2 regions of the Streptomyces sp. NPDC004266 genome follow, and region 1 is predicted to be linked to the other one. Evidence: predicted binding sites of a transcription regulator. Region 1 holds the regulator's gene; the other holds the start of a gene.
The links. The regulator HrcA, encoded in region 1, represses chaperone genes, less so after heat shock. The targets are predictions, from matches to a motif close to TTNGCACTCNGNNNNNCNGAGTGCNAA.

Region 1 (9,908 bases):
CGTGCCCCCGGGGCGGTGGGCACGCCCGGGGGTGTCAGTGGCTCGGCAGGTAGCGGTAGCAGTAGTTCGCCGTCTCCGGGTTGTACGCCCGCAGGGTCTCCAGCATCTTGTCGCCGGTGTTGGGCCCGACGATGCCGTCCGCCTGGGAGTCACCCAGCTTCCAGCGCTGGAAGGCGACCACGCCCCACTGCGTCCGCTCGCCCCAGATGCCGTCCTCGGCCAGGGTGACGGGGTAGGCGTTGGCCCAGTTCACCGCGATCTGGACGCACTTCACGCCCTCGCCCTGGCTGCCGTACGAGAGGTAGGGGGCGCCCGGGCGGGCACTGGCGGTGCCCGCCAGGCCCGTCACGGCGACAGCGGTGGCGGACACGAGCAGTGCGGCCCTCGTGAATGCGGGGTGGGAGAACACGGATTCCTCCGGATGACGTGACGGTGGCGGCGCGGCGGAAGGGCGGCGCCGGTGAGGACTCCGCCACGCTCGCACGGCCCCGTCCGGCGTGGCGCGGATCCGTAGTCCCGAGACGCCGGGACACCCCTGTCCCGGGACGTCGGTCCGCGTGCGGGTCGAGGGCCCGGGGCCCGGGGAGGCTGCTCCCCGGGGCCGCGCACCGCCGCCCGCGCTACGGTGCCGTCACGAAGTCGATCAGTTCCTCCACCCGGCCCAGCAGCTCCGGCTCCAGGTCCTTGTAGGAGTGGACGCGCTTGAGGATCGCCTGCCAGACCGCGCCCGTGTTGTCCGAGGGCCAGCCGAGGGCGCGGCAGACGCCCGTCTTCCAGTCCTGGCCGCGGGGGACCGCCGGCCAGGCCGGGATGCCCAGGGAGGACGGTTTCACCGCCTCCCAGACGTCGATGTACGGGTGGCCGACGACCAGGACGTCCGGTGAGGTCACCTGCGCGGCGATCCTCGACTCCTTCGAGCCCGGGACCAGGTGGTCCACCAGGACGCCGAGCCGGGCGTCCGGCCCCGGGGCGAACTCCGCGACGATCGCCGGCAGGTCGTCGACGCCCTCCAGGTACTCCACGACCACGCCCTCGATCCGCAGGTCGTCGCCCCAGACCCGCTCCACGAGCTCCGCGTCGTGGCGGCCTTCGACGTAGATCCGGCCCGCACGTGCCACGCGCGCGCGTGCGCCCGGGACCGCGATCGAGCCGGAGGCCGTGCGGGTGGGGCGCACCGGTCCGCCCGACGCCGGGCGGACCAGGGTCACGACCTTGCCCTCCAGGAGGAAGCCGCGCGGTTCCAGCGGGAAGACCCGGTGCTTGCCGAAGCGGTCCTCCAGGGTCACGGTGCCCGCCTCGCAGCGGATCACCGCCCCGCAGAAGCCCGTGGCGACCTCCTCGACGACCAGGTCGCGCTCCGCCGGGATCTCCGGGACGGGCGCCGACTTCTTCCAGGGCGGCGTCAGGTCCGGGTTGTAGCTACGCATGGGCTCAGTTCCGTCTCCTCCGTGGACGCGCGGCCGAGGCGGCGTCAGATCCTGGACGCGGCCACGCATTCGGGCGACGTTATGCCACGCCGAAGCGGCGTGCCAGTTCATCGCGCTGCGCCCGGACGAACGCGGCGTCCACCACCGCCCCGTGCCCCGGCACGTACGCCGCCTCCTCGCCGCCCAGGGCGAGCAGCCGGTCCAGGGCGTCGGGCCAGCGGGACGGGATCGCGTCCGGGCCGGCCTGCGGCTCGCCCGACTCCTCCACCAGGTCGCCGCAGAAGACGATCTCGCGCGGGCCCGGGACGCAGAGCGCCAGGTCGTGGCCCGTGTGGCCGGGGCCCACGTTCGCCAGGAGGACCTGGCGGCCGCCCAGGTCGAGCGTCCACTCGCCCGTGACCAGGTGCCGGGGGGCCACCAGGACGTCCGCCGCCTCCCTCGCCGCCCGCGGATCGACCCCCTGCCGTACCGCGTCCCCGTACAGCTCCTCCCGGGCCCTGGCGCCGTTCATGAGGTCGTCCGAGCCCACCGCGCCGAAGACCTCCGCCCCGGCGAAGGCCGCCGTGCCGAGGACGTGGTCGAAGTGGGGGTGGCTGAGTGCGATGTGCGTCACCTTTCGGCCGCCCGTGAGCGCCGCCACCTGTGCGCGCAGCTCGGCGCCCTCCGCGAGCGTGGACCCCGTGTCGTACAGCAGGACCGCCCGTGTGCCCAGGACCAGCCCCACCGTGGCGTCCCAGCCGGGCAGCCGTCGCCGGCCCACCCCGTCCTCGAGACGCTCCCATCCGTACGCTTCCCAATCCGTCTCCATGAGGCGACGCTAACCGGTGCGGGCGCCGCCTCCTTGCCAGGAGCGATGCCCGCCGCCGTACACTGACCGGGGGATCGCTGGCACTCGGACAGGGCGAGTGCCAAAAGCGGAGCAACCGGAACGACGTCGACAGCTGGAGGTGCGCCACGATGCTCAGCGAACGCAGGCTCGAGGTCCTGCGTGCCATCGTCCAGGACTACGTCGGGACGGAGGAGCCGGTCGGCTCCAAGGCGCTCACCGAGCGCCACAAGCTCGGCGTGTCGCCCGCCACCGTGCGCAACGACATGGCCGTCCTGGAGGACGAGGGGTACATCGCCCAGCCCCACACGAGCGCCGGGCGCATCCCCACCGACAAGGGCTACCGGCTCTTCGTCGACCGGCTCGCCGGCGTCAAGCCGCTGTCGACGCCCGAGCGGCGGGCCATCCACAACTTCCTCGACGGAGCCGTCGACCTCGACGACGTCGTCGGGCGTACGGTACGACTGCTCGCCCAGCTGACCCGCCAGGTCGCCGTCGTCCAGTACCCCTCGCTGACCCGCTCGACCGTCCGGCACGTGGAGCTGCTCTCGCTGGCCCCCGCCCGCCTGATGCTCGTCCTCATCACGGACACCGGCCGGGTCGAGCAGCGCGTCGTCGACTGCCCCGCGCCCTTCGGCGAGACCTCGCTCGCCGACCTGCGGGCCCGGCTCAACAGCCGGGTCGTCGGCCGCCGGTTCGCCGACGTGCCGCAGCTGGTGCAGGACCTCCCCGAGTCCTTCGAGGAGGCCGAGGACCGCGCCACGGTCTCCACCGTGCTCGCGACCCTCCTCGAAACCCTCGTCGAGGAGCACGAGGAGCGGCTGATGATCGGCGGCACCGCCAATCTCGCCCGCTTCGGACACGACTTCCCCCTGATGATCAGGCCCGTCCTGGAAGCCCTGGAGGAGCAGGTCGTGCTCCTCAAGCTGCTCGGCGAGGCCAAGGAATCGGGCATGACCGTACGCATCGGGCACGAGAACGCCCACGAGGGGCTGAGCTCCACGTCCGTCGTCTCGGTCGGCTACGGTTCGGGCGGCGAGGCAGTCGCCAAACTCGGCGTGGTCGGACCGACCCGCATGGACTACCCCGGAACGATGGGAGCGGTACGCGCAGTGGCACGTTACGTCGGACAGATCCTGGCGGAGTCGTAAGTGGCCACGGACTACTACGCCGTACTCGGCGTGCGCCGCGACGCGTCCCAGGACGAGATCAAGAAGGCCTTCCGGAGGCTCGCGCGCGAGCTGCACCCGGACGTCAATCCCGATCCGAAGACGCAAGAGCGCTTCAAGGAGATCAACGCCGCCTACGAGGTCCTCTCGGACCCGCAGAAGAAGCAGGTCTACGACCTCGGCGGCGACCCGCTCTCGGCCTCCGGCGGCGCCGGTGCGGGCGGCGGCTTCGGAGCGGGTGGCTTCGGCAACTTCTCCGACATCATGGACGCCTTCTTCGGCACGGCCTCGCAGCGCGGCCCGCGCTCGCGCACCCGCCGCGGCCAGGACGCCATGATCCGCCTGGAGATCGACCTCAACGAGGCGGCCTTCGGCACCACCAAGGACATCCAGGTCGACACGGCCGTCGTCTGCACCACCTGTTCGGGTGAGGGCGCCGCGCCCGGCACCTCCGCGCAGACCTGTGACATGTGCCGCGGCCGCGGCGAGGTCTCCCAGGTCACGCGGTCCTTCCTCGGCCAGGTCATGACCTCCCGCCCCTGCCCGCAGTGCCAGGGCTTCGGCACGGTCGTGCCCACCCCGTGCCCCGAGTGCGCCGGCGACGGGCGGGTGCGGTCCCGCCGCACGCTCACGGTCAAGATCCCGGCCGGTGTCGACAACGGCACCCGCATCCAGCTCGCGGGCGAGGGCGAGGTCGGCCCCGGCGGCGGTCCCGCCGGCGACCTGTACGTCGAGATCCACGAGACCCCGCACGAGGTCTTCCAGCGGCGCGGCGACGACCTGCACTGCACGGTCACCATCCCGATGACGGCGGGCGCGCTCGGCACCAAGGTGCCGCTGCAGACCCTCGACGGCGTCGAGGAGATCGACATCCGGCCGGGCACGCAGTCCGGCCAGTCGATCCCGCTGCACGGGCGCGGCGTCACGCACCTGCGGGGCAACGGCCGCGGCGACCTGATCGTGCACGTCGAGGTGACGACCCCGAGCAAGCTCGACGCGGAGCAGGAGCGCCTCCTGCGCGAACTGGCCAAGCTGCGCGGCGAGGAGCGGCCCACGGGGCAGTTCCAGCCGGGGCAGCAGGGGTTGTTCTCGCGGCTCAAGGACGCGTTCAACGGGCGGTAGGCGCTCGGCCGGGGGTTCCGGGGGTCGTCCCCCGGGTCGGCACGGTCAGCCGGGGCAGCAGGGGTTGTTCTCGCGGCTCAAGGACGCGTTCAACGGGCGGTAGGCGCTCGGCCGGGGGTTCCGGGGGTCGTCCCCCGGGTCGGCACGGTCAGCCGGGGCAGCAGGGGTTGTTCTCGCGGCTCAAGGACGCGTTCGACGGGCGGTAGGCCTGAGGAAGGGGCGGCACTCCGGTGCCGCCCCTTTTCCTACCGCTCCGTACGGGCATGACACGATGCCCGTATGTCCACCACCGCACTGAACGATCTCTCTCGGTTCCCGATCGTGCAGGCCCCCATGGCGGGTGGCGCCTCCTGTCCCGAGCTCGTCGGAGCCGTCTGCGAGGCCGGGGCGCTCGGCTTCCTCGCCGCCGGGTACAAGACGGCCGGAGGCCTGTACCAGGAGATCAAGCGGGTGCGCGGGCTCACCGCGCGCCCCTTCGGGGTCAACCTCTTCATGCCGCAGGACGGGCGGCCCGCCGACCCCGCCGCCGTCGAGGTCTACCGCCACCAGCTCGCGGGCGAGGCCACCTGGTACGACACCCCCCTCGGCGAGACCGACGACTCCCGCGACGACGCCTACGACGCCAAGCTGGCCATCCTCCTGGAGGACCCGGTCCCCGTCGTCTCCTTCACCTTCGGCTGTCCGGCGAAGGAGACCTTCCACGCCTTCGACCGCGTCGGCACGTACACGATCGTCACCGTCACCTCCGCCGACGAGGCCCTCGCCGCGCAGCGGGCCGGCGCCGACGCCGTCTGCGTCCAGGGCGTCGAGGCCGGCGGACACCAGGGCACGTACCGCGACGACCCGTCCGACGAGGGCGCTCCCGGGACCGGGCTCCTCACCCTCGTCACCCAGGTCCGGGAGGCCGTCGCGCTGCCGATCGTCGCCGCCGGCGGCATCATGCGCGGTGCGCAGATCGCGGCCGTCCTCGCCGCCGGGGCCGACGCCGCCCAGCTCGGCACCGCCTTCCTCCCCTGCCCCGAGTCGGGCGCCCACCCGCTGCACAAGCAGGCCCTGACGGACCCGCTCTTCACCCGGACCGCCCTCACCCGGGCCTTCTCGGGGCGCCCGGCACGCGGCCTCGTCAACCGCTTCATGCGCGAGCACGGGCCGTACGCCCCCGCCGCCTACCCCGAGATCCACCACCTCACCGCCCCGCTCCGCAAGGCCGCCGCTGCCGCCGGCGACGCCCAGGGCATGGCCCTGTGGGCCGGCCAGGGCCACCGCCTCGCCCGGGAGCTCCCCGCCGGGCAGCTGGTCGAGGTGCTGGCCGCCGAACTCGACACCGCCCTCTCCGACCTTTCCGGGCTCGCCCCCAGGAGCGCCTCATGACCGCACCCGTCTTCGTCGTCGACACCGTCCCCGGTGCCGGGAGTTTCCTCCTGGACGGGCCCGAGGGGCGGCACGCCGTCTCCGTGAAGCGGCTGCGCGCCGGGGAGGAGCTGGTCCTCGCCGACGGGCGGGGCCGCTGGGCCGAGTGCGTGGTGGTCTCCGCCGAGGGCAGGGACGAGCTCACCGTGCGGGTCGACGAGGTCCACGAGGACCCCGAGGAGGAGCCGCGCGTCACCGTCGTCCAGGCCCTTCCCAAGGGGGACCGGGGCGAACTCGCCGTCGAGACCATGACGGAGACCGGCGTGGACGGGATCGTGCCCTGGGCCGCCTCCCGCTGCATCACGCAGTGGAAGGGGGACCGGGGCCTCAAGGCGCTCGGCAAGTGGCGGTCCACCGCGCGCGAGGCCGGCAAGCAGTCGCGCCGGACCCGCTTCCCCGAGGTCGCCGACCTCATGACGACCAAGCAGGTCGCCGCCCTCCTCGCGGACGCCGACTTCGCGGCCGTCCTGCACGAGGACCGCGACCACCCCAGCGGGACGCTCGCCACCGCCGAACTCCCGGCCAAGGGCTCGATCGTGCTCGTCGTCGGCCCCGAGGGCGGGGTCTCCCCGGACGAGCTCGCCGCCTTCGAGGCCGCCGGGGCGAAGCCCTACCGCCTCGGCCGCAGCGTCCTGCGCACCTCCACGGCCGGCACGGCGGCGACGGCCCTGGTCCTGGGGCGCACGGGCCGCTGGAGCTAGTCCGAACCCGTCAAGGCGTCGAAGAGCGGCCAGGCGTCCACTTCCCGTACGCCGTTCTCGTACGGGAGGAGGCCGCGGGCCGCCGCCAGGTCGAGGAGCCGGCGGACCACGCCCGGCTCGTTCAGGTTGAGGTGCCCGCCGGCGGCGGCCACCTCGCCCGCGCCGTACGGGAAACCCGCCGTGACGCGGCCCGGACCGCTCTCGAACACCAGCCTGAGCAGGGCGTTGCGGGATTCGGCCCGGCGCAGCGTGACATAGGTGCGGCAACCGGGATGGGTGTGGCCGACGTTCCACAGCCAGACCCGGCCGTCCACCGTCAGCCGGCGCGGTGCGCGGGCACGTCTCATGGACCGCAGCCTACGAGGGCGGGCCACCCGCTGGACGGGGGACGGGGTGACTTTTCTAGGCTGGCCCCATGGCCGACGAGTCCCCCCTCATCCGCAGTCTGCGCGCCGCCGTGGCCGCCGCCCCCGGTGACGTTCCCCTGCGCCTCCACTTCGCCGAGCTCCTCCTCGCGGAGGGCCGCAACGACGAGGCCGTCGCGGAGGCGGCCGTCGCGCTCCAGCACGCGCCCGGCGACGCGGACGCCCGCGCGCTGATGGTCCGGGCGATGGGGATGCCGACGGCGCCCGCACCCGAGGTGCCGGTCGCGCCCGCGCCCGAGGTGTCGGTCGCGCCCGTACGCGAAGAGCCCGCGCAGCCCCCGGCCGTCCCCTCCTTCGACTGGGACGCCGCCGAGCAGCAGGTCCAGGACCTCGTCGGTCCCCGGTTCCTGGACGACCCGCAGGCAGACGGCGCCGGCGGGACCGCCGGGGACGCCGCCGCATGGGACGTCGACGCCCCCGGCGCCGTGCGCCTCGCCGACGTCGGCGGCATGGACGAGGTCAAGGAGCGACTGGAGGCCGCCTTCCTCGCGCCCCTGCGCAACCCCGAACTGCGCAGGCTGTACGGCAAGTCGCTCCGCGGCGGCCTCCTCCTCTACGGCCCGCCCGGCTGCGGCAAGACCTTCGTCGCGCGGGCCGTCGCGGGCGAGCTCGGCGCGAACTTCCTCACCGTCTCGCTCTCCGACGTCCTCGACATGTGGATCGGGGCCTCCGAGAAGAACATCCACGACATCTTCGAGACCGCCCGCCGCCAGGCGCCCTGCGTCGTCTTCCTCGACGAGCTGGACGCCCTCGGCGCCAAGCGCTCGCGCACCCACCACAGCGGCCTGCGCAACGTCGTCAACCAGCTCCTCACCGAGCTCGACGGCATCGCGAGCGGCGCCGGCAACGAGGGCGTCTTCGTCCTCGCCGCCACCAACGTGCCCTGGGACGTGGACATCGCGCTGCGCCGCCCGGGCCGCCTCGACCGCACGCTGCTCGTGCTGCCGCCGGACGCCGCCGCCCGGGAGGCGATCCTCCGCTACCACCTGCGGGAGCGCCCCATCGAGGCCGTCGACCTCGGCAGACTCGTCAAGGCCACCGAGGACTTCTCCGGCGCGGACCTCGCGCACGTCTGCGAGACGGCCGCCGAGGCCGCGCTCCTCGACTCCGCCCGCACCGGCTCCGTCCGCCTGATCACCACCAAGGACCTGCTCGGCGCGGCCCGGCAGATCAAGCCGTCCACGGAGCCGTGGTTCGCCGCGGCCCGCAACGTCGCCATGTTCGCCAACGAGGGCGGCCTGTACGACGACCTCCTCGCCCACCTCAAGCGGAAGCGCAAGCTGTGACCGCCTCCTCCACCGCGCTCGCCCGCGCCGAGGCGCTCTACGAGACCGGGCGGTACGCGCAGGCCGGCGAGCTCGTCGCCCGGCACCTGGCGACCGAGCCGGAGGACTCCCAGGCGCTCCTCCTGCTCGCCCGCTGCCACCACCGGGCCGGCGACGGGGCCGCCGCGCTCACCGCCGTCGACCAGGCGCTGAGGGGCGAGCCCGAGCTGCTCGGGGGCTGGCTGATGCGGGTCCACATCCTGCTCGCCGCCCGGCGGTTCCAGGAGGCCGAGGCCACCGCCCGGCACGCCGTGGAACTCGCCCCGCAGCACTGGGGCAGCCACTACGCGCTCGGCACCGCCCTCGCCGAGCACGCCGAGCACGCGCGCACGCCCGCGCGTGCCGTCGAGGCGTACGAGGCGGCGCGGGTCGCCGTGAGCCTCGCCCCCGAGGAGGACGCGGCCCACTTCCTCGTCGGCCTCACGGCCCAGCGGCGCGGCGACCACGCCACCGCGCAGCGGGCGTACGAGACGACCCTGCGGCTCAACCCGCAGAGCAGCGAGGCCCACAACAACCTCTCGCTGCTGCGGCTGCGCCGCCGCTGGTTCCGGCGCGGGGCCTGGACGCAGGCCGCCGAGGGCTTCGTCGCCTCCGCCGCGCTCGACCTCCACGACCGCAAGGCCCGCTACAACCTGGAGGCCATGGCCTGGAACACCGCCGCCGGGGCCCGCTGGGTCGCCCTCGTCGGCTTCCTGGCCTCCGCCGTCGCCCTCGCCGCGGTCCCGGACGGCGCGACCGGGGCGGACGCGGCCGTGCCGCTCCTGGTCGGCGGGGCCGTGATCCTCGGCGCCTGGACCGGGTGGGGGGTGTGGATGGCCCGCCGGGTGCCGCCCCGGCTGCGCCGGCCCCTGCTCCTCGTGGCCCGCAACTGCCGGCCCGTGCTGTTCATGGCGGGGGCCGTCGGGCTCCTCGGCCTCTACTCGCTCGTCTCGCTCGCCCTGGGGTCCTTCGACCCGGGCGTGGTGAGCGGATTCGGCACGCCCCTGTTCTGGGGCGTGATCATCACGTACTGGGTGAGCCGCTCGGCGCTCAACCGCCGCACACCCAAGGAGTAGGCCCTCTTCCCGGCCGTGAGGTTCTCCGTCGGCTGTCGGAGGCGGCGGATAGCATGACCGGGTAGTTGATCGTCAGTGCGTCGTCAGTGATCGCCATCAGACCGAGGAGGCCCGGGACATGGCCGGAGAGCCGCAGAGCGACTGCCTGTTCTGCAAGATCGTGGAAGGGGAGGTGCCGGCGACGATCGTGCGCGAGACGGAGACCACCGTCGCGTTCCGCGACATCAACCCGCAGGCGCCCACGCACGTCCTCGTGATCCCGCGCCTGCACTACCCCGACGCCGCGTCGCTGGCCGCCGCCGCGCCGACCGTCGCCGCCGACATACTGCGGGAGGCGGGCGAGGTCGCCGAGCAGGAGAAGATCGACGGCAGCGGCTTCCGGATCGTCTTCAACACCGGCGCCGGCGCCGGCCAGACCGTCTTCCACGCCCACGCGCACGTCCTCGGC
Region 2 (9,908 bases), on a different contig from region 1:
CTGGGCAACACGTCCACCCGCACCGGCGCCGGAACGCTCGACTTCCGGCTGCGGCCCCAGCTCACCTTCGGCGTCGGCACCCCCGCCTGGGACGACCGGAACGCCCACCCGCAGGGCACGCTGGTCGGCATCCAGCCCGGCTCCGGCGACGCCGTGCCGCTGTCCGGCCGCACGGTCACCGTCGAGCCCGTGGGCTCGACGCCGGGCTCCCCGACGACGGCGGTCACCGACGACACGGGCGCCTACGTCGGCGGTCCGCTCGCCGTGGCCACGCCCGGCTGGGGCACACAGCTCAAGGCCGTCTTCTCCGAGGACAGCGCCGAGGTGCACGGCTCCGACGAGCAGTACCGCTACGTGACCGACGTCAAGCCCCGTACGGTGACGGTCACCGCCGCCGCGGACAAGAAGCGGGCGCTCAGCGGCGAGACCGTCACCGTCAGCGGCCGGATGACCGACCCGGGCGCGGCGGGCGCCCCGCTCGCCGACCAGCCGGTCCTCGTGTCCCTCGGCTCCTACGACTACGGCACCCCGTACGGGAAGACGGTCTACACCGACGCCGACGGCCGCTTCTCGGCGCGGCTCGTCGCCGCCGCGGGCGTGCAGTACGGCGAGTACTGGCGGGTCTCGTCCGTCGACCCGTACCTGAACTTCGCCGAGCGCGGCGGCGCCGTCGCCGTGCCGTGGGAGTCCCGCATCGACCTGGTCGGCGGCGGTCTCACGGCCGACTCGAAGGTCTGGGTGACGGGCGTCTTCCGGCCCCGGTACTCGGTGTACTCGCGCAGCACCTCGACCACCCAGTACGTCCAGCTGGAGCAGTCGGCCGACGGAAGGACCGGCTGGCGGAAGCTGTCCGCCGCGACGGCGTCCGCCGACTACTGGACGACGTTCTACGCCGGGGCCACCAGCAACGGCGGCTACTTCCGCGTCCGGCACCTGACGACCGACGAGTACGCCGAGTCCGTCAGCCGGGTCTTCCGCCTCGTCCGCACGCCCACGCGGATCGCGGGGATGAACGCCGGCCCGGAGCCGGTCGCCAAGGGCGCGTACGTCACCGCGACGGGCACGCTCCAGCACTACACGGGCGGTGCCTGGCGGGTGTACGGCTACGCGCCGGTCGCGCTGCAGTTCCAGGCGAAGGGCACGACGACCTGGCGTCAGGTCGCCACGGGCCGGACCGGGGCGCACGGGGAGATCTCGCTGAAGGCGAAGGCGTCCGTGGACGGCAGCTGGCGCATCCGGTACTGGGGCGACTCCACGCACTTCCACTCGCCGGCCCCGTGGGCCGATTACGTCGACGTGCGCTGAGTCCTCCCGCAGGACGGCGGAACGCCCGAGGGCGGCACCCCCACCAGGGGGTGCCGCCCTCGTTCGCGTTCAGCGATGGACAGCCGATCCGTCAGGATCAGAAGTCCATGTCACCGCCCGGCATGCCGCCGCCGGCCGGCGCGGCGGCCTTCTCCGGCTTGTCGGCGATGACGGCCTCGGTGGTGAGGAACAGCGCGGCGATCGACGCGGCGTTCTGCAGCGCGGAGCGCGTGACCTTGGCCGGGTCGATGATGCCCTCGGCGATGAGGTCGACGTACTCGTTGGTCGCGGCGTTCAGGCCGTGGCCGACGGGCAGGTTGCGGACCTTCTCCGCCACGACGCCGCCCTCGAGGCCGGCGTTGACGGCGATCTGCTTCAGCGGGGCCTCGAGGGCCAGCTTGACGATGTTGGCACCGGTGGCCTCGTCGCCCGCCAGGTCGGCCTCGAGCTTCTCGAAGACGTTCGACGCCTGGAGCAGGGCCACGCCACCGCCGGCGACGATGCCCTCCTCGACGGCCGCCTTCGCGTTGCGAACGGCGTCCTCGATGCGGTGCTTGCGCTCCTTGAGCTCGACCTCGGTCGCGGCACCGGCCTTGATGACGGCCACGCCGCCGGCCAGCTTCGCGAGGCGCTCCTGGAGCTTCTCGCGGTCGTAGTCCGAGTCGGAGTTCTCGATCTCGGCGCGGATCTGGTTCACGCGACCGGCGACCTGGTCGCTGTCACCGGCACCGTCGACGATGGTGGTCTCGTCCTTGGTGATGACGACCTTGCGGGCGCGGCCCAGCAGGTCCAGGCCCGCGTTCTCGAGCTTGAGGCCGACCTCCTCGGAGATGACCGTGCCGCCCGTGAGGATGGCGATGTCGTTCAGCATGGCCTTGCGGCGGTCGCCGAAGCCCGGGGCCTTGACGGCGACGGACTTGAAGGTGCCACGGATCTTGTTGACGACCAGGGTCGACAGGGCCTCGCCCTCGACGTCCTCGGCGATGATCAGCAGCGGCTTGCCCGACTGCATGACCTTCTCCAGGAGCGGGAGGAGGTCCTTCACGGAGGAGATCTTGGAGTTGACGATCAGGAGGTACGGGTCGTCGAGCGACGCCTCCATGCGCTCCATGTCGGTGGCGAAGTACGCCGAGATGTAGCCCTTGTCGAAGCGCATGCCCTCGGTGAGCTCCAGCTCCAGACCGAAGGTCTGGGACTCCTCGACGGTGATGACGCCTTCCTTGCCGACCTTGTCCATCGCCTCGGCGATGAGCTCGCCGATCTGGGTGTCGGCGGCGGAGATGGAGGCCGTGGAAGCGATCTGCTCCTTGGTCTCGACATCCTTCGCCTGCTCGAGCAGGGCGCCGGAGACGGCCTCGACGGCCTTCTCGATGCCGCGCTTGAGGGCCATCGGGTTGGCACCGGCGGCCACGTTGCGGAGGCCCTCGCGGACGAGCGCCTGGGCGAGGACGGTGGCGGTGGTCGTACCGTCGCCGGCGACGTCGTCCGTCTTCTTGGCGACTTCCTTGACCAGCTCGGCGCCGATCTTCTCGTACGGGTCCTCGAGCTCGATCTCCTTGGCGATGGAGACACCATCGTTGGTGATCGTGGGGGCGCCCCACTTCTTCTCGAGGACGACGTTGCGGCCCTTGGGGCCGAGGGTGACCTTGACGGCGTCAGCGAGCTGGTTCATGCCGCGCTCGAGACCGCGCCGGGCCTCCTCGTCGAACGCGATGATCTTGGCCATGTGAAGTGGTCCTCCCGGACATGGGGTGGATAACGCTCCAGGACCGCGCCGACGCCCGCGACGGACGGCCTCCGCGACTCCGCGTGGTTCCTTGCCCCACCCGGCCGGCGACCTCGTCTGCCCGATCCTCGTAGCACTCTCACCTTCCGAGTGCTAACGCCAATGATTAGCACTCGCCCTATGAGAGTGCAAGCGACTCTCGCGTTTCGGGAGGTCGACCGGGACGTCGATCAAGGAGGGCCCGGGCGGGCGGGAGCGGGGCGGGGGCGGGAACGCGCGAGGGGTCCGCATCCCCTCAGGGATGCGGACCCCTCGACGGCGTTGCGTCGTCGGCCGATCGCGCCGCGCTCAGACGGCGAGCTTGACCATGTCCGCCTGCGGACCCTTCTGGCCCTGCGAGATCTCGAACTCGACCCGCTGGCCCTCTTCGAGGCTGCGGTAGCCATCCATCTGGATCGCGCTGTAGTGGACGAAAACATCCGCACCACCGTCTACCGCGATGAAGCCGTAGCCCTTCTCCGCGTTGAACCACTTGACGGTGCCCTGAGCCATGCCTAACTCCCCTATTACTGGCCCTTGCGCGGGACCCGCACTTCGCGGACCCGGGTCAGACCTCTGCGCCGGAACGCGTCGACCGCGGCTGAATGTATCTGCCCAACTGCCCTCTGCAACAGGTCATTCGACCGAGAATTCTGGGCGCGACCGAAAGGGGAATTGGGGAGAATCCCCTGGATCACGGGGCAAGTCGGGCCCGGCAAAGCGCGCAGAAGGTACACAACGCGCACACACTTTGGCTGCATCTAGTCGGGCGGAGACGCATTCTCATATGCGCCTGGCATGAGCAGCGGAGGGGACTTCCCCAACTCTACCGCGCTCAACCATGCAGAATTGCCCCTTCCGCTTTTCGCGCGGAAGGGGCAATTCGTACTGACCGGTAAGGCTCGACCGCGGCTCAGCAGCCGCCGGCGACGGCCGGGATGATCGAGACGCCCGCGCCGGCCGGGGTGGCCGTCTCCAGGCCCTGCTCGAAGCGCACGTCGTCGTCGTTCACGTAGACGTTGACGAAGCGGCGCAGCTTGCCCTGGTCGTCCAGGACGCGGGCGGCGATGCCCGTGTGGTTCTTCTCCAGGTCCGCGATGACCTCGGCGAGGGTCGCGCCCTCGGCCTGGACCTCGGACTGACCGCCCGTGTAGGTGCGGAGGATGGTGGGGATGCGGACGTTCACGGCCATGTGTTCGTAACCTTTCAGAGCGCCAGGCCGGCGTCGCGGAACGCGTCCAGGCTCGGGCGGATGGTGGCGGTCGCCTGAGAGGTGTCGGCCACCGCGTCCAGGGTCTTGAGTCCGTCGCCGGTGTTGAGGACGACGGTGGTGAGGTTCGGGTCGATCAGACCCGCCTCGACGAGCTTCCTGGTGACGCCGACGGTGACGCCGCCGGCGGTCTCCGCGAAGACGCCCTCGGTCTGGGCGAGGAGCTTGATCGCGTCCACGACCTGCTCGTCGTTCACGTCCTCCACGGCGCCGCCGGTCCGGCGGGCGATGTCGAGGACGTAGGGGCCGTCGGCCGGGTTCCCGATGGCGAGCGACTTGGCGATGGTGTTCGGCTTCTGCGGCCGGACGACGTCGTGACCGGCCTTGAAGGCGGCGGAGACCGGGGAGCAGCCCTCGGCCTGGGCGCCGAAGATCTTGTACGGCTTGTCCTCGACGAGGCCCAGCTTGATGAGCTCCTGCAGACCCTTGTCGATCTTCGTGAGCTGGGAGCCGGAGGCGATCGGGATGACGAGCTGGTCGGGGATGACCCAGCCGAGCTGCTCGCAGATCTCGTACGCGAGCGTCTTGGAGCCCTCGCCGTAGTACGGGCGGAGGTTGACGTTCACGAAGCCCCAGCCCTCGCCGAGCGGGTCGCCGATGAGCTCCGAGCAGAAGCGGTTGACGTCGTCGTAGTTGCCCTCGATGGCGACCAGGTCACCGCCGTAGACACCGGCCATGACGACCTTGCCCTGCTCCAGGTCGTGCGGGATGAACACGCAGGAGCGGAAGCCGGCGCGGGCGGCGGCGGCGCCGACGGCGCCGGCCAGGTTGCCGGTGGAGGAGCAGGAGAGGGTGGTGAAGCCGAAGGCGCGGGCGGCTTCGAGGGCCTGGGCGACGACCCGGTCCTTGAAGGAGTGGGTCGGGTTGCCGGAGTCGTCCTTGACGAAGAGCCTGCCGGGGGCGACGCCGATCTCGCGGGCCAGGTTGTCGGCCTGGACGAGCTTGGTCCAGCCGGGGTTCAGGTTCGGCTTCTCGGCGACGTCGGCGGGGACGGGCAGCAGCGGGGCGTAGCGCCAGATGTTGGCGGGGCCGGCCTCGATCTGCTTGCGCAGCGCCTCGGGGTCGCCGGTGGGAAGGTCGTACGCGACCTCGAGCGGTCCGAAACAGAGCTCGCAGGCGAAGATCGGGCCGAGCGGGAAGTGCTCACCGCATTCGCGACAGGAGAGCCCGGACGCGGGACCGAGGTCGACGGTGGTGGGGGTAGCGGTCTGTACAGCCATGGAGGCGAGGCCCTTTCTCCTCATCTTTCCCATTGGCGAATTTTTCGCCATGAGACGGATTTGGCACCTTCCCTAGCCGGGGACCTCGCTGGAGGACGAGTAATGACCGACTGGAGGGTTGCCGGGGCTTCAACGGGCCGTTTCCCTCTGCCCCTCTGGATGAGCGGTATTCGATTGTGAAGCGCGGTGGACTTTCGTTCCTGCGCTCCGACGCGGTCGGCACCCCGACGTGCATCGGGCATCCGCGTTGTTCAAGACTGTAACCGAAGGCCCGGACGCTTGAACCGGCCGTCCGAACCGCGAGATGGAGATCACGTGCTGGAAGAGGTGGAGCGCTGGCTGGGCCGGCGGTCCTGGTCCGTGGCGGACCGGCCGCTGGAGCGGATCCTCGCCGCCAAGCGGAACACGAAGGTCAGCGTCGTCCTGCCGGCGCTGAACGAGGAGGCGACGGTCGGGGACATCGTCGCCGTGATCCGCCGCGAGCTGATGACGGAGGCGGTGCCGCTCGTCGACGAGCTGGTGGTGATCGACTCGGGCTCCACGGACCGCACGGCGGAGGTGGCCGCGGCCGCCGGCGCGCGGGTGGTCGCGCGGGACTCGATACTCCCCCGGATACCGGCCGTGCCCGGCAAGGGCGAGGTCCTGTGGCGGTCACTGATGGTGACCAGCGGGGACGTCGTGTGCTTCGTGGACGCGGATCTGCGGGACTTCTCGGCGGACTTCGTGACGGGGATCGTGGGCCCGCTGCTCACCGACCCGGACGTCGACTTCGTCAAGGCGATGTACGACCGCCCGTTCGGCGACACCCCAGGTCAGGGCGGCCGGGTCACGGAGCTGGTGGCCCGCCCGCTGCTCAACCTCCACTGGCCGCGGCTGGCGGGCTTCGTGCAGCCGCTGGGCGGCGAGTACGCGGCGCGGCGCTCGCTGCTGGAACGGCTGCCCTTCCCGGTCGGTTACGGAGTGGAGCTGGGGCTGCTCGTGGACGCCCTGCACACGGTGGGCCTGGACGCGCTCGCACAGGTGGACGTGGGGGTGCGCAAGCACCGGCACCAGGACGGGCAGGCGCTGGGCCGGATGGCGGCGGCGATCTACCGGACGGCGCAGCTGCGGCTCTCGCGGGGGCACCTGGTGCGGCCGCGGCTGACGCAGTTCGAGCGGGGCCGGCAGGGCTTCGAGCCGCGGACGTACGCGGTGGACACGGAGGAGCGCCCGCCGATGGCCGAGATCACGGAGTACGCGCGGCGCCGCGTGGCGTGACGGGCCCGCGGCGACCGAGCGTGGCCGGATCAGCCTGTCTCGTATACGTACGTTTGAGCGTTTACGGGACGGGCTAGGTTCGCCACATGGCTACTGTGCTCGTCGCATCCAACCGGGGCCCCGTCTCGTACGTGCTCGGCGAGGACGGCTCGCTCGACGCCCGGAGGGGCGGCGGCGGCCTGGTCTCGGGCCTGAGCGCCATCGGCTCCCGTGACAGTCTCTGGGTCTGTGCGGCCCTCGGCGAGGGCGACCGGGAGGCGGTCCGGCGCGGGACCGGCGAGCCGGGCGTGCGGATGCTGGACATCGACCCGGGGGTGTACGCCGACGCGTACAACGGCATCGCGAACTCGGTGCTGTGGTTCCTCCACCACCACCTGTACGACATCCCGCGCGAGCCGGTCTTCGACGCGGAGTTCCGCCGCCGCTGGGAGTCGTACCGCGCCTACAACCGCGCCTTCGCCGAGGCGCTCGCGGCGGAGGCCGCGGAGGGCGCGGCGGTCCTGGTGCAGGACTACCACCTGGCCCTCGTCCCGGGTCAGCTCCGCGAGCTCCGCCCCGACCTGCGCATCGCGCACTTCACGCACACGCCGTGGGCGTCCCCGCAGTACCTCGGGATGCTCCCGACCGACATCCGCGAGGAGCTCCTCCGGGGCATGCTCGGCGCGGACCGGCTGGGCTTCCACACCAGGGCCTGGGCGTCGGCGTTCGAGGACTGCGCGGGCGACCTCGGACGCACGCGGGTGGCGGCGCACCCCCTGGGCGTCGACGGCGAGGAGCTGCGGGCCCTCGCGCACCGTCCGGAGGTGGACGAGCGCCTCGCGGGGCTCCGCGCGGAGATCGGCGACCGCAGGAGCATCGTCCGGGTCGACCGCACGGAACTGTCGAAGAACATCCTGCGCGGCCTGCTGGCCTACCGGGAGCTCCTCACCGTCCACCCGGAGTGGCGCGAGCGGGTGGTCCACCTGGCCTCGGCCTACCCCTCCCGCCAGGACCTCGACTCCTACCGCTCGTACACGGCGGCGGTGAAGGAGCTGGCGGAGGAGATCAACACCGAGTTCGGCACGGCGGACTGGCAGCCGGTGCTGGTCTCGGTGAAGGACGACTTCACCCGCTCCCTGGCCGCCTACCGCCTGGCGGACGTGGCCCTGGTGAACCCGGTGCGCGACGGCATGAACCTGGTCGCCAAGGAGATACCGGTCGTCTCGGAGGCGGGCTGCGCCCTGGTCCTGTCCCGCGAGGCGGGCGCCTACGAGGAGCTCCGCGAGGACGCGCTCACGGTGAACCCCTTCGACGTGACGGAGACCGCCGAGGCCCTGCACGCGGCCCTCTCGATGCCTCCGTCCGAGCGCGCGGACCGCACGAAACGCCTGGCGGCCACGGCCACCTCCCAGCCCCCGCAGCGCTGGTTCCTGGACCAGCTGGAGGCGCTCGGGGGCTAGGGTTCCCGAGGCGCTCGGGGGCCGGCGGCTGCCGAGGCGCTCAGGGGCCGGCGGCTCCCACGGTGGCCCCGGCCCGCTCCCTGCCCCACGCCGCCAGCGGCTCCAGGGCCTCGTTGAGGCGGATGCCGGACTCGGTCAGGGCGTACTCGACGCGGGGCGGGACCTCGTCGTGGGAGACGCGGTCGACGACGCCGTCCGCCTCCAGCTCGCGCAGGTGGGAGGCGAGGACCTTCTCGGTGATGCCCGGGACCAGCCGGCGCAGCTCCCCGAAGCGGCGGTGGGGCTGTTCGTGGAGCGCCCAGAGGATGAGCACCTTCCACTTGCCGCCGATCACCTCCATCGCGGTGTCGATGCCGCAGACGTGCCCGTCGGGCGCGCCCGGCCGGTTCAGTGTCGCCATCAGCCCCGTCCCTCCGACCTGTTCGCTCACCTCAGGGTAACCACCCACTTCCAAGTGGGTACTTGAGCGGGCCGGAGGCGTCGGCGCAGCCTTTCGGGCATGACGCAGAACAGTGCAGTGAAGTCCCCCGTCACCCTCCTCGGCCTCGGCTCGATGGGTACCGCCCTGGCCCGCGCCTGGCTCGCCGCCGGGCATCCGCTCACCGTCTGGAACCGCACCCCGGCCCGCGCCGAGGCGCTCGCCGCCGAGGGCGCGAAGGTCGCGGACAGCCCGGCCGCGGCCGTCGCGGCGAGCGACCTCGTCGTGGTCTGCCTCCTCGACGACGACTCCGTGGGCGCCGCCCTGGACGGTGTCGACCTGGACGGCAAGGACCTGGTCGACCTGACCACCACGACGCCCGCGCGGGCCCGGGCCCGCGCCGCGTGGGCCGCGGAGCGGGGCGCCCGCCACCTGGACGGCGGGATCATGGCCGTACCGCCGATGGTGGGCGTCCCGGGGGCCGGGGGGTACGTCTTCTACAGCGGCTCGCGGGAGCTGTTCGAGCTGCACCGGGAGACCCTGGCCGTCCCGGTCGGGACCGAGTACGTCGGCGAGGACCCCGGCTTCGCCGCCCTGCACGACGTGGCCCTGCTCAGCGCGATGTACGGGATGTTCGCCGGGGCCGCGCACGCCTTCGCGCTGATCCGGCGGGAGGACATCGATCCCGTCGCCTTCGCCCCGCTGCTCGCCGACTGGCTCGCCGCCATGGCCCAGGGCGTCCACGGGACCGCCGCCGGGCTCAAGAGCGGCGACTACACCGAGAACGTCGTCTCCCGCCTCGCCATGCAGGTGGCCGGGACGCCGACCTTCCTGGCCACGGCCGAACAGCAGGGCGTGAGCACCGAGTTGCTCCGGCCGTACTTCGCGCTGATGCGCCGCCGTCTCGACATGGGCGGCGGCGAGGAGGACCTGACCGGTGTGGTGGACCTTCTGTTCCGGTAATCGGTGACGACCCCTCCTCCTGGAGGGGCCTCCCGTGGCACACTCGCGGCGATCGTTCCCCCAGGCGATCCGTTTCTCCCCATGAGGCGCATGAGGCGCATGAGGCAAGCGGAAGGATCGCAGAACACGTGAAGAAGATTGTCGTGAGCATGACCCTCGGGTCGGCGCTCACCGCACTCCTCGCCGCGGGGCTCACCCCCGCCGCCGCGCAGGAGGCCCGGGACGCCGCACCGGCGGGCGCGAACGCGCACCGGCCCGACAACCGTCCCGG

Region 2: a site for HrcA is predicted at 3,198-3,224, ahead of groL (chaperonin GroEL). Genes of this name have one in related genera too.

What each region holds. Positions count from the first base shown of each region.
Region 1 is NZ_JBIAMM010000001.1:222,087-231,994, forward strand. Features, by position in the region: gene ACFYUZ_RS00920 (peptidoglycan-binding protein) at 35-370, opposite strand; gene ACFYUZ_RS00925 (DUF3097 domain-containing protein) at 621-1,427, opposite strand; gene ACFYUZ_RS00930 (MBL fold metallo-hydrolase) at 1,507-2,235, opposite strand; gene hrcA (heat-inducible transcriptional repressor HrcA) at 2,385-3,404, shown strand; gene dnaJ (molecular chaperone DnaJ) at 3,405-4,544, shown strand; gene ACFYUZ_RS00945 (nitronate monooxygenase) at 4,824-5,915, shown strand; gene ACFYUZ_RS00950 (16S rRNA (uracil(1498)-N(3))-methyltransferase) at 5,912-6,655, shown strand; gene ACFYUZ_RS00955 (hypothetical protein) at 6,652-7,002, opposite strand; gene ACFYUZ_RS00960 (ATP-binding protein) at 7,071-8,366, shown strand; gene ACFYUZ_RS00965 (tetratricopeptide repeat protein) at 8,363-9,460, shown strand; gene ACFYUZ_RS00970 (histidine triad nucleotide-binding protein) at 9,579-9,908, shown strand, end outside.
Region 2 is NZ_JBIAMM010000003.1:489,944-499,851, forward strand. Features, by position in the region: gene ACFYUZ_RS10290 (hypothetical protein) at 1-1,305, shown strand, start outside; gene groL (chaperonin GroEL) at 1,403-3,031, opposite strand; gene ACFYUZ_RS10300 (cold-shock protein) at 3,380-3,583, opposite strand; gene ACFYUZ_RS10305 (MoaD/ThiS family protein) at 3,984-4,262, opposite strand; gene thrC (threonine synthase) at 4,277-5,584, opposite strand; SAM riboswitch class I at 5,578-5,726, opposite strand; gene ACFYUZ_RS10315 (glucosyl-3-phosphoglycerate synthase) at 5,876-6,817, shown strand; gene ACFYUZ_RS10320 (trehalose-6-phosphate synthase) at 6,904-8,256, shown strand; gene ACFYUZ_RS10325 (winged helix-turn-helix transcriptional regulator) at 8,297-8,656, opposite strand; gene ACFYUZ_RS10330 (NAD(P)-dependent oxidoreductase) at 8,756-9,637, shown strand; gene ACFYUZ_RS10335 (immune inhibitor A domain-containing protein) at 9,766-9,908, shown strand, end outside.